Regions from separate parts of the Yersinia entomophaga genome, predicted to be linked through region 2. Evidence: predicted binding sites of a transcription regulator. Region 2 holds the regulator's gene; each other region holds the start of a gene.

Region 1 (3,129 bases), 1.5 Mb from region 2:
CTTCGGACTGCGTTGCCGAGGTGGCACTTCCCCACCAAAAATCATCGGAAAATTGATATTTCATTCCAGCTCCCAAACCTTTACGTCATAAACAGAGTGCAGCTCAAACAAAGTGTAATTATTAGAATTTCAGGCTGTTTGCGATTTCTTCTTCGCTTTCAACTTCACGGTCAATCTCGCCCTGCGCCTTGTTAGCAATAATCACGAACGGCAGATAAACCAATGTCGCTACCCCCAGGTTAAACAAACTGAGCAGTAACGCCGCAATGCTGCCGTTGGTATTGAAGAAGGCACCTAAACCGGCAGGCATTGTCCATGGCGCAATGTTGGTGATTGGCGGGATAAAACCGCTGTAATAAGCCACGGAAGTAATAATCGCCAATATCGGCTGAATCATGATGAACGGGATAAACAGCAGTGGGTTCATAATGACCGGCAGACCGAACAAGATTGGTTCATTGATCTGGAAAATACTTGCTGGAGCTGCCAGTTTCGCAACCTGGCGGTAATCTTCACGACGGGAAGCAATAAAAATGGCAATAATCAGACCCAGAGTCGCACCGGTTCCGCCGAGGAAAATGTAGGAATCGACGAAAGGTTTGGCCCACATATGGAACTCTTTACCCGCAGCCAGCGCGGCATCTACCGAACCGTATTGGGTATAGGTTGCAACGTTTTCCAGTGCGAACGGCATCATAATGCCGCTTTCCAGCGCGGACAGCGCCATGGCGCCGTGCACCCCGAAGAACCACAGCAGGGAGGAGAACATGACGTACACCCAGCCGACTACATTGCCCATTTTAGACAGCGGCGCCGAGATACTATCGATAATCACCTGATGGAAGTTGGTGCCATATTGGGCGAGGAAATATGCAATCACACCCATGATAGACAGGATGATAAAACCAGGAATAACTGCAGAGAATGAGCGCGAAACCGAGGTAGGCACGCTGTCTGGCAGGCTGATAACCCAGTTACGACGAATGATAAAGGTAAAGAGTTCAGCTACCACCAGCCCGATAATAATACCGGAAATGATATTGGCACCGCCCAGCCAGTTTGCGCCAACGGCATAGGCTTCACCCACGCTGTACGGCGTAACGGTCATAAAGGCTGCAACCGCCAGCAGCGCAGCGGCCAGAGGATCGACCTTTTTCTCTTCGGCCAGCGCCATACTGATAAAGAACGGCGTCATTAACGACATGATACCAAGGGTACCGTTATAAACGTTACCGCCAATGCCTTTCCAACCATTCAGCATGGTTATGGTATCGGCGTCTAAACGCACCCCCATTGAGTAGAAGAACGAGCCGTCGCCGAAACTTAAGAATACGTTGTTGATCAGAACAAACATCGCCCCGGTCAGGGTTAACGGCATCAGCCTGATAAACCCATTCTTGATGGCGTTGATATGCTGTTGTCTGCCTATTCTAACGGCAAAGGGTAAGATGACTTTTTCCAGAGAAGCAATAAATTGGCTCACGACAATCCCCTATTATTGTTTTGCTTTTTTTATAGCGGCCACGGCAGCTTTTAATACCCCTAAACCATCGACTTTGCCGTAGAGCTGCGCGTCGATAACTTCAACGGGTTTGTGCGGGAACATTTTTTCGATTTCACCCAACATGTAGCTGATTTGTGGCCCTAACAAGATCACATCGGCCTCTGGGCCTTTTTCTGATGCCAGCGCTTCCGGATAGGCGTTAATCACCACCGGAACTTCATACTTCTCCGCTTGCGCCTTCATTTTGGATACCAGCAGCGAGGTGGACATACCGGCAGAACAAAACAGATAAATTTTTTTCTTTTCCATACCCAACACCTTTTGATGTTCAAAAGACACAAGTTATTGATATGCCAGTTGCAATGGTAAAATTCCCTTTATCTGTACGTCATCGCGAGCCTTAGCCCACATCCATTGTCTCTGGTTGTCGAAAGTATACGGAGTTGCCAGATAAGGCAGTAATCCACTATTTGGGGTAATCGTCTCTCATTGACCTTTCAGATTGACATTCTTCACACTTCTTCGGGTTCGCATTGTGATGAACCTCCCAAAACCATCATTTTTTAGCTTTGCGAAATAAGTTTAATTTATTGATTTATAAAAAATAAAATAGCAGCTACGAAAGGAATTGCGAAAAATCCGTACAAAATTATTGGGATAAGTAAAGAAATGGCTGATACCGCACATTAACCTGCAACGAGTCTGAAATACGAAATGCTGATTTTCATAGAAAAACTATAGGAATTTCATCAATAAAAAGAGAAAATAGTAGAATTCTTAACGCGGGGCGACCTGATTCAGACTCACCTTCGCTCACAAAAGATAATTTAGCGGGAAGCGGCCTGAATTCAGAAGAATGTATAATGTATGGATTCGGGGAAATAACGCTAAAGCCGCTCATAAAATAACAAAAAATAAACTCGCCTAACCAGCCACCGCTAGCCGTTCGGCATTGGCGCATAGCGTCGCGGGTAAGTCCTGATGTCTACTTTCAAGAAAAATACGCATCGCTGGGCTAACGCATTTTCCAGCATGATGAGCGCACCGAGCAGTAATGGTTAACTGTGAAGTGGGAAAAGGCAGCGCCTGTCATGCACCAGATTGAAGCTCTCGTTCAACGGCAAAACGCGGCTACACTGCTTCCCGCTGCCCCCTTGTTACTTGGGTCGATAACCAAGATGGGTCTATCGGATTTATGCTATTTAACTAATTTCAGCTGGAAGTTTTATTTATCGATCCGAAATATCGGGGAGTCGGCGTTGGTCGTAAAATAATTGATTACGCCGTGGCGCTATATTCAATAATAACGACCGACGTGAATGCGCAAAATACGCGGGCAGAAGGTTTTATCCGCGTTTGGGTTTCCAAATCACCGGCCACTCTGAATTAGACAGTCAGGGGCGACCTTACCCGTTAATTCGTTTAGCACTCAGTAAATAAATGTCAGACACCCCATATAAAAAAGGCCGCGTATTCACACGGCCCGAATCAAATGATTAGCTCGCCCGTCACAAAGCAGCATAGGCTTTATTCAGCAACAGCAACGCTTGCTCAATATTATTGGTGTTGACGTAAACATCCTCAGAGATATCACCTGGGCGTTTTTTAAATCGATAAACTAATTT
Region 2 (3,129 bases):
ATTCCGCCGGATGACCGCTTCTGCATGGCTTTGTTCCACCAGTTTTTGCACTTCTTCCGGTTGGTGCAGACTGACAGTAATGTGCTCCTGCAAATCCAGCGCCACCTGAAACATTAATCGTAGCCGCTTTTGCTCCCTTTTATGAGTATGAGGAAGCATATTAAGTTGCTGATAAAGCTGGGTTATTAAATCCATTACGCCCTGCTGGCGTTGTAGCAACGGCGGCAATGCGGTTTCCGGATCGATATGTTGAGTCAGCAAACTGTATTTGGCTTCTAAATAATCGGCTAACTGGCGATATAGCTGGCTCAGGGTTTCTCGCATCGGCTGTTCTTTCCACAGGCGGAACCACAGGCCGGTAAATAGCCCGTACCAGGCGGTGCCAACGATGAAAAGTAGCGGAGTGTGCCAAATTGGGAAGCGGCCAATCATGCTTAGTGTGAATATCGCAGCGACTAGCGCAGCGGGCAATAAACGGGCGTGCAGGGGGCTGATGGCTCCGTTAACGCCTAAAATGAGAGTCAGGCCAAACATAATCAGGGGGAGGGGAATATGCCACAGCAGGAATTGTTGAATCAGAAAACTGCTGAGGGCGAATAAAGTTCCGCCAACGACTAAGCGTTTGGTGAAGTGCTTATGGGGGGTATCTAGGCCAGCGATATTGCAGCAGGCAGGGACTAAGGAAAATAACAGGCCAAGCTGCAAATTACCGAGCAACAAACCGATAGCCACAGGCAAACACAGCACCAGCGTTTGCCGTAATGCATAGTTTACTTCAGGGTGGTAAATCAGCCGACGCCACATCAGGTCAATATCCGTCGTCCATATGCAGACAAAGAAAAAACCGGTGCCATGTTAAGCACAGGGAACCGGTTTTTTTAGGTAATTAACGGGTGCCGTAAACGACAATCGTTTTACCATGCGCAGAGATCAGGTTTTGATCTTCGAGCATTTTCAGGATTCGACCGACGGTTTCGCGGGAGCAGCCAACAATCTGGCCAATTTCCTGGCGAGTAATCTTAATCTGCATCCCATCTGGGTGTGTCATTGCATCAGGCTGTTTTGCCAGATTAAGCAGCGTTTGCGCGATACGCCCGGTCACATCAAGGAAAGCAAGGTTGCCCACTTTCTCGGATGTAATTTGCAGGCGATTCGCCATCTGCGAAGACAGACGCATCAAGATATCTGGATTAACCTGAATCAGCTGACGGAATTTTTTGTAAGAAATTTCAGCCACTTCACAGGCGGTTTTTGCACGAACCCAAGCACTACGTTCTTGGCCTTCTTCAAATAATCCAAGCTCACCGATGAAATCCCCCTGGTTTAAATAGGAGAGAATCATTTCTTTACCTTCTTCATCTTTGATCAGAACCGCAACGGAACCTTTCACGATGTAGTAAAGCGTTTCGGCTTTTTCACCCTGGTGAATCAGCGTACTCTTCGATGGATACTTGTGAATATGGCAATGAGACAGGAACCATTCGAGAGTTGGGTCTGTTTGTGGCTTGCCGAGAACCATTCGCTGTTATCCTCTGTTGTTATCGCTGCCTAACTTAACAGGGCTCAGAGTTCCCTGTACGGCGTGTTTATAAAATACACTTTCTATTAGCATATTAATTTGCTCAACTACCGAAAGGTATAGCCAATATACATCTCAGATAGAGACCCTTCACTGAGTCTTGATCTCTACCCTTTTTATTCTAAGAAACATCTCTTCGGCTCTGTTTGTAGCACAGGATGAGGCCAGTGTCTTGTGTTGTATCGCTTCAGCATGATGAGGGTCTGGTTACATTGCCACTTTATGAATGAAAGAGTAGTCTGATTCGGAAAAGCTAATAGGGAGTGACGGGTATGCAGGCACGAGTAAAATGGGTTGAAGGTCTGACTTTTTTGGGTGAATCCGCCTCTGGTCATCAGGTTTTAATGGATGGTAACGCCGGAGATAAAGCCCCAAGCCCGATGGAAATGTTGCTGATGGCGGCCGGTGGCTGTAGCGCTATCGATGTGGTGTCCATTTTGCAAAAAGGGCGCAACGATGTGCACGACTGCGAAGTAAAATTGACCTCCGAGCGTCGGGAGGAAGCCCCTCGCCTGTTTACCTTGATTAACCTGCATTTTGTCGTCAGTGGTAAAGATTTGACCGAAAAAGCCGTCGAGCGAGCCGTTGAGCTTTCCGCGGAGAAATACTGCTCGGTAGCCCTGATGTTGGGTAAGGCTGCCAAAATCACCCACAGTTTTGAAATTCGCTCTCTAACCTGACCATATTTATCAACGCCCGGTTTATTCGCTCCGGGCGTTGTATTTATAGGATTCATATACGTACAGAATTGCTTGTATCACTGCCTGTTTATCCGGAAACTGCTACTCAAAGACTCAAAGACTCAAAGACTCAAAGACTCAAAGACTCAAAGACTCAAAGACTCAAAGACTCAAAGACTCAAAGACTCAAAGACTCAAAGACTCAAAGACTCAAAGACTCAAAGACTCAAAGACTCAAAGACTCAAAGACTCAAAGACTCAAAGACTCAAAGACTCAAACATCTTAAATCGTTAAATCCCCCGCTGTTCCCTTACTCACCGCGATTCATATTTCGCAGTCAATCGCCGCGGTTCAATTTTTTGATTTTCTATCAGGCTGTTATCGTATTTATTCCTATACATTTTTAAGATAAACGCCGTCGTTTTCCAGGCGCCTGATCGTTAGATAGTCATTGCGAATGGTTTCTGCGTCAGAATGAACCAGATAAATAGCACCTGGCTGGCTGAAAACATCCTGAGTGACCCCAATAGCATCACCTTCTTCTACATAAAAATCAGCCAGTGAAAAAGACGGTAAAGTAAGAAGTTCGGATAAAAAATCCTGCTGATGGAAGATACCTTTATGTCTATTAATCAGGCCGATATTGTAAGAGTAATTTTGTAGCTGGTATGACGGATGGCATTCGGTAAATGACAGAAACTGCGTCGGTGCGGTGATTGCCATAACCGTGGCACAAATTTGCCCCAATCCGGTGGTACGCGCCGATATGGTAGGACGCAGAATTCCGTCCGTTCTGGCGGCCACCTCGACTAATTTAGGCCCCGACGTTGTTAACATCACTTCTGCATGGCTAGGGCCATTGCGAATTC
Region 3 (3,129 bases), 160 kb from region 2:
CGCGGTGCCAGCGGCGGCGGCGGTCGTTTCGGCTATGACTATTTCTTAGAACCGGTTGATGGGGATGTCCGTGCCGACGCCTATGCCAAAGAAGCTGTTCGTATGGCTTTGGTGAATCTGTTCGCTGTGGCGGCTCCGGCTGGCGCTATGCCGGTTGTATTGGGCGCAGGCTGGCCGGGCGTGCTGCTGCACGAAGCGGTTGGTCACGGTCTAGAAGGCGATTTCAACCGTCGTGGCAGCTCGGTATTCAGCGGTCAAATGGGGCAGCTCGTGGCCTCAGAGCTATGCACTGTGGTGGATGACGGCACTCTGCAAGGCCGCCGTGGCTCACTGGCTATCGATGACGAAGGCGTTCCGGGTCAATACAACGTATTGATTGAAAACGGCATTCTGAAAGGCTACATGCAGGATAAGCTGAACGCACGTTTGATGGGTGTCGCGCCGACCGGCAACGGCCGTCGTGAGTCTTACGCGCATTTACCAATGCCACGTATGACCAATACTTACATGCTGGCTGGTAAATCCACGCCGGAAGACATCATCGCTAGCGTGGAATACGGTCTGTATGCGCCGAATTTTGGCGGTGGGCAGGTTGATATCACTTCCGGTAAGTTTGTGTTTTCTACCTCGGAAGCCTACATGATCGAAAATGGCCGAATCACCAACGCGGTGAAAGGTGCCACGCTGATTGGTTCGGGCATTGAGGCGATGCAGCAAATTTCGATGGTTGGCAACGATCTGGCGCTGGATAAAGGCGTGGGCGTGTGTGGTAAAGAAGGGCAGAGTCTGCCAGTGGGTGTCGGCCAGCCGACGCTGAAACTGGATAATCTGACCGTCGGCGGCACGGCCTGATTTTCGCTGGCCTCCTCGCTTGTGGAGGCCAGATTTACTCAGCGGTATCCTTGATAAATTTCAGCCACGCGCTTGAAGTATTCCGTCAAATAATCAATACATACCTGCACTTTCAGCGGCATTTTGTCTTTTTCGGTATACAAAGCGTAAACCGGTCGTGGTTCTGAATGGTAGCGGTTGAACAGCACTTCCACATCTCCCCGTTTAATTTCATCAATAACCCACATCAGCGGCGCATAGGCGATACCGGCTCCGGCTTTGAGCCAACGAATCATGGTTTGCGAATCATTGGTGACAAAACGTCCCTGCGGCGATATCTGGGTGGAAATTCCCTCCGGTGCGGTCAGTTCGAAGTTGCTATCAGGGCGAACGCTGTATTCCAGCCAGGAAAAATTCGCCATATCCGCGGGTTTCTCCGGCGTACCGTGTTGAGCCAGATAGCTTTTTGCGGCGCAAACCACCATCGGCATCGATCCCAGACGACGAGAGAATAGGCCTGAGTCCTGCAAAGCCCCAACGCGGATCACCACATCCAGCCCGTCGGAGATCAGATCCGGAGCCGGAATCCCGGTAACCAAATTGACCGATAGGCCAGGATAAGCTTTCAGCATATCTGCGGTCATGGTTGCCAGCACGTTTTGTGCCATGGTTGAGGAGCAGCCAATGCGTAATGTGCCGGTTGGCGTATTATTAAAAGCATAGAGCTGCTCATGCACTTCCTGCACTTCCTGTAGCATGCGGCGACAGCCCTGATAATAGATACGACCCGCTTCGGTCAGCCCAATGCTACGCGTGCTGCGGTTAAGCAGTTTGACCTGTAGCTCATTTTCCAGTTTGGATACGGTCTGGCTGATGGAAGAAACGCTGATGCCTAACTGCCGGGCGGCGGCGGTAAAGGAACCACACTCGACGACTTTGGCAAAAACCGACATCCGTTTTAATCGTTCCATTGTTCTCTCTGAATGAATTGTTAACTCTGGCTTAAAAGTGATTTAGATCACAGATTGTAGATCAGTTGATAATAAGCAGGCTAATATAAGGGGTCGGGAGAAATAACCTTCGGTGTTAATACGCACCGCCTCAGTTGTCCTCGCACCTTCCTCTGACAGATACCAGCAAGTTTAACACTTCAGGCACCTGATAGTTATTTCAGGTTAGTGCCGCGATCGGTCGAGCGAACGGTGACCTTTCACTCGACGGTATAAATCCAGCGGTAGGGTAAACCAACCGGTACCCAAAAAATAAGGATAAAAGAATGAGTTTGCTTCCGGTGATGGTTGTTTTCGGTCTGTCTTTTCCACCGATATTTCTCGAGTTGCTGATTTCTCTGGCGCTGTTTTTTCTGCTGCGTCGGGTTTTACAGCCGACGGGTATTTATGAATTTGTCTGGCACCCGGCTTTGTTTAATACGGCGCTGTTCTGTTGCCTTTTTTATTTAACGTCTCGTTTCTTTTCCTGAGGTTACCGTGAGTACATTTCTGATAAAAATAATCCGAATCGGTATCACCTTGGTTGTGGTACTGCTGGCCGTAATGGCCATTTTTAAAATCTGGGCGTTTTATACCGAATCCCCCTGGACTCGTGATGCCAAATTTACCGCCGACGTGGTCGCCATCGCGCCCGACGTCAGCGGTTTAATTACCGATGTGCCGGTGGTGGATAACCAATTGGTAGAAAAAGGTCAGGTATTGTTTGTTATCGATCGTCCCCGTTACGAGCAGGCGTTGGCCAGTGCCGAAGCCGATGTGGCCTACTATCAAACATTAGCGGCGGAGAAACAGCGTGAGTCCAGCCGTCGTCTGCGTTTAGGGGTGCAGGCTTTGTCACAGGAAGAAATCGATCAGTCCACCAACGTGTTGCAAACCGTCAGACACCAACTGGCAAAAGCCATCGCGGTGCGCGATCTGGCAAAACTCGATTTGGAAAGAACCACGGTGCGTGCGCCAGCTCAGGGTTGGGTCACTAACTTGAATGTTCATGCTGGTGAATTTATTACCCGAGGCGCTACTGCGGTAGCGCTAGTGAAAAAAGACACGTTTTACGTACTGGCCTATCTGGAAGAAACCAAGCTGGAAGGTGTACGCAGAGGGGATCGCGTCGAAATCACCCCGTTGGGTAGTCATCGTATTATGCACGGCACCGTCGATAGCGTATCCGCAGGGGTGACTAACAGCAGCAGCAAGGCCGATAGTAAGGGGCTGGCGACGATCGATAATAATCTGGAATGGGTTCGTTTAGCTCAGCGTGTGCCGGTAAAAGTTCGTTTAGATGAGGAAG
Region 4 (3,129 bases), 1.3 Mb from region 2:
TGCAGGTATTAACCGCAGAATGTATCTCATAATAGGTTGAGACTTGACCATTGTTATTGTTTTCCCTTGCTGTCCTTACGACGGATATCGCCACTAAAAAATGCCAAACGAAGTGAGACTAGGGTTCACACATCGATCAGACAATAACTTAAACGAATAAATGTGCAGAGACGCACAATTTTTATTGGATTAAGCGCAAAATGCTGATATTCGAGCGCAAACTTTTTCGAGGTTACCGGATTGACTTATAAAAGGCGAGTATTTTTGCACAGATTCTTATAAGAAATCCTGATGTAACATAATGTTATATTTTATTCCTTACTCGATTAGCAATCAGATACATCAAAAACCAGTTTAACTTATTGTTTTAAAGGTAAATAACTGGCTTATCATTGCTCTCCTCGTCATGACGAACTTTTGTACACTAATATAGCTCTCTAAAAATTATGCATGAATATGTACCAAAACAATTTGGGCAAGGGAAAAGTAAATCATGACCAGCAAGGCATTTAACTTGTAAACAAAAGCAGGTCTTTTTGGGAGTATTCCTAATTTATTGCCTCTGGAGGTATCTGACGAATCTTCTATTTGCGCATTGCGTGCATTGTTTATCCTGATATGGGTAACCTGATATAGATAAATAGCGCTGAGTATCCTTGGAAGGATATGTGCGTTCTAATGGCTAATTAGGCTGTCAGTAAAAGTGTAATGTGATTTGTGTCACCCTTTTAGGGTTTAATAACCACTTAATCAACTTCAGTCATAACCGTGGTTATCTGCGCAGGTTGCAGTTTTTCTATCACCTTGTTTCAGCGCTCAACGGTTTAATATTTGGAATATGATAACGAACATATTGGTTTATCTTTAAGGCGATCGATGCGATTTTCGTCGAAATAGCGGTTCTAAAATAGAAGAAATTTTTAATTCGACTCCTTTCTAACTTTGTTGTTCTTTGCACTGCTCTACCAAATAAAAAATGTACCGTTGAGCTGGGGAAATGTCTTGCGGTTTGGGTGTGACTCGCAGTGAATTTGTCACCAACGCTGGTAGCCATGGTGGGGAAGATACTTTGGTCAAGGTGATTAATTTTTTCGAAAAGAATCAATCCATTAATTAACCAACCGAGAGCCGTATGCTGTCACATAATCAAACCTTAAAACGTCAAGATGATCTCCATAAATTGCTGAAGGATCACTACTCGTTATTTATTCAAGGGATTAGCGAGACACGGCACATTTCTCCTCGTACAGTGCGACGGAATATCCGCTCCCTGGTCATAAAGTATCCGAACATTAACAGGTTCTATGGTCGGGTTGCTATAGATGCATGTGTCCCTGGAAGATTTTCCTCAGAGTCAAATCATCCTTATTAGGGGAAATATAGGGAATAGCTGCGAGTTTACCTATGGGGAAGAAACCATCTGGTAAATTGGCCGCTATAAGTTTGATGTGTCTTTTATTTCAAACGAGCACTTTGACTTGGTACACGGAGTTTCCGTGCCCCGTCTTGATAACGTAAGAATGAAGCAGCAGCTAATGCTTTGTTCAGAAAAAAGTTATTTGATTGCAGAAGGGATTAAGTTCAATAAGTTCTCATTCCATAAGGTTGCCGATTTGACGCAGTTTGACGGCGTGATAACCGATGGCGCTATTCCAAAAAAGACGATTGATATGTCGATCAGCAAAAATACGGAAATAGATTTAATCGAGATCTAACGGGGAGCGGCGACTCCCCGTGGCGTGGAAATACGTATCAGAGCCGTGGACGCTGTGCGCTCGGCAGACGTTGATTTATCCAGTCAATGATTCGATCGCTGGCTGGCGTGAGTAATATCCAACTGGCACCGACCAATACAACGGAAAGCGCGCCGACGGCAATATCAGTAAACCAATGGGCGCCGATCATTATTCTTGGCAGAGAGAACACGATGGCGATAATCAACGCAATGGCAAAAGCCCCGCGTGAGAAATAGCGCAGCATGAAGCAGGCGAATATGATTAACATCATGCCATGGTCGCCGGGGAAGCTATCGCTGGAGGCGTCTTTGGTTGGGATACCAATAAGCTCGCTAACGCGGTTGATATTCTCAAATACCAGCGTCGGGCTTGGGCGTTTAACCGGTAATAAATGTCCGAGCTGGTTAAGAAATACGGCCGTCAGTAACATCACAAAACCCATTACGATTAAACGACGGCGTCCTGCCGGATTTTCTTTTAAGAAAAAATACATGTACAGCGTGCCCATGCACAGCAGAGAAATAACGTCGAAGGCACGGTTATTGGTTACCGCCACCACATGTAGGAAGGTTGGGCTGGAAAGCAGGCGCTCATTGAAGTAATGGAAAATGGCGGAATCGGGGCCGAACCACCAACCATGATTTTCAGGTAAGTACCAGGATAGGAACAGGGCTATACCCAATAGGTTGAGCATCAAGATTGTCGGTAAATTGCGGCGGGTCATGCGAAGGCCTATATATAATTAGATGTTTAAAACAGTAACGCAGATAAAAATACGTCGGGCATTATACCTACTTATGTAAACGAATATTCAACAAATTGCCCTGTAGCTTATTCCAGTCGTTGTCTCCGGAAGAAATCACTTCAATTCGACTGTCTGGCGGCGGAGTGGGGCGGGTCTCAATTTGTAAATCATTTCCCTGCCGATTAACCACCAACGCGCCTTCGGGAATACGCATCACGCCTTTAACACGTTCTACCGGACTCAAACGAACCCATTCAAGCAACGGCACGGTGTCAAATATCGCCTCGCTGTTAAATACCCAACCGCAGCTAGTATAACCTTGCCCCTGGTTAAGCGCTCTGCGCCAGGGTTCGCTACCGTTCAGGTTTAATGCAGCCAGGCCTTTTTTTGGGGATGATTCTCCGTGATGATGGCGTGCATCCGGCAGTTGGGTCTTATTGGTATGCAGAATATCCAATACGGAAATAGCTATTTTTCCCGAATCAGAGAAATATAGCGGACGCTGCGAATTCTGAGCTTGCTGCCATTTTGCCAATGCCTGACGGTCGGTATCGATATAAGTATCTTGCTTACTGGCAATAATGACATCCGCTGCGGCTAGCTGGTCGCGGAAATTCTCGTTTTCAGTGTAGCGTTCATCATGTAATT

The links. The regulator CRP, encoded in region 2, controls carbon source genes, mostly activating them, when cyclic AMP is high. The targets are predictions, from matches to a motif close to ATGTGANNNNNNTCACAT.
Positions count from the first base shown of each region.
Region 1: PL78_RS18055 (PTS sugar transporter subunit IIB) is a predicted target of CRP. The motif match lies at 2,038-2,055, and genes of this name have one in related genera.
Region 3: aaeR (HTH-type transcriptional activator AaeR) is a predicted target of CRP. The motif match lies at 1,838-1,855, and genes of this name have one in related genera.
Region 4: PL78_RS20830 (DeoR family transcriptional regulator) is a predicted target of CRP. The motif match lies at 877-894, and genes of this name have one in related genera.

Region 1 covers NZ_CP010029.1:4,028,754-4,031,882, reverse strand. Annotated here, with positions in the region: gene PL78_RS18065 (glycoside hydrolase family 1 protein) at 1-64, opposite strand, end outside; gene chbC (PTS N,N'-diacetylchitobiose transporter subunit IIC) at 122-1,483, opposite strand; gene PL78_RS18055 (PTS sugar transporter subunit IIB) at 1,496-1,813, opposite strand; gene PL78_RS18045 (hypothetical protein) at 3,013-3,129, opposite strand, start outside.
Region 2 covers NZ_CP010029.1:2,495,783-2,498,911, reverse strand. Annotated here, with positions in the region: gene PL78_RS11515 (YccS/YhfK family putative transporter) at 1-804, opposite strand, end outside; gene crp (cAMP-activated global transcriptional regulator CRP) at 887-1,519, opposite strand; gene PL78_RS11505 (OsmC family protein) at 1,852-2,259, shown strand; gene PL78_RS11500 (ATP-grasp domain-containing protein) at 2,654-3,129, opposite strand, start outside.
Region 3 covers NZ_CP010029.1:2,336,213-2,339,341, reverse strand. Annotated here, with positions in the region: gene tldD (metalloprotease TldD) at 1-852, shown strand, start outside; gene aaeR (HTH-type transcriptional activator AaeR) at 891-1,802, opposite strand; gene aaeX (p-hydroxybenzoic acid efflux pump operon protein AaeX) at 2,108-2,311, shown strand; gene aaeA (p-hydroxybenzoic acid efflux pump subunit AaeA) at 2,319-3,129, shown strand, end outside.
Region 4 covers NZ_CP010029.1:3,819,015-3,822,143, forward strand. Annotated here, with positions in the region: gene mepS (bifunctional murein DD-endopeptidase/murein LD-carboxypeptidase) at 1-51, opposite strand, end outside; gene PL78_RS20830 (DeoR family transcriptional regulator) at 1,133-1,372, shown strand; gene PL78_RS20835 (DeoR/GlpR family DNA-binding transcription regulator) at 1,449-1,715, shown strand; gene PL78_RS17125 (phosphatase PAP2 family protein) at 1,753-2,460, opposite strand; gene PL78_RS17130 (CobW family GTP-binding protein) at 2,528-3,129, opposite strand, start outside.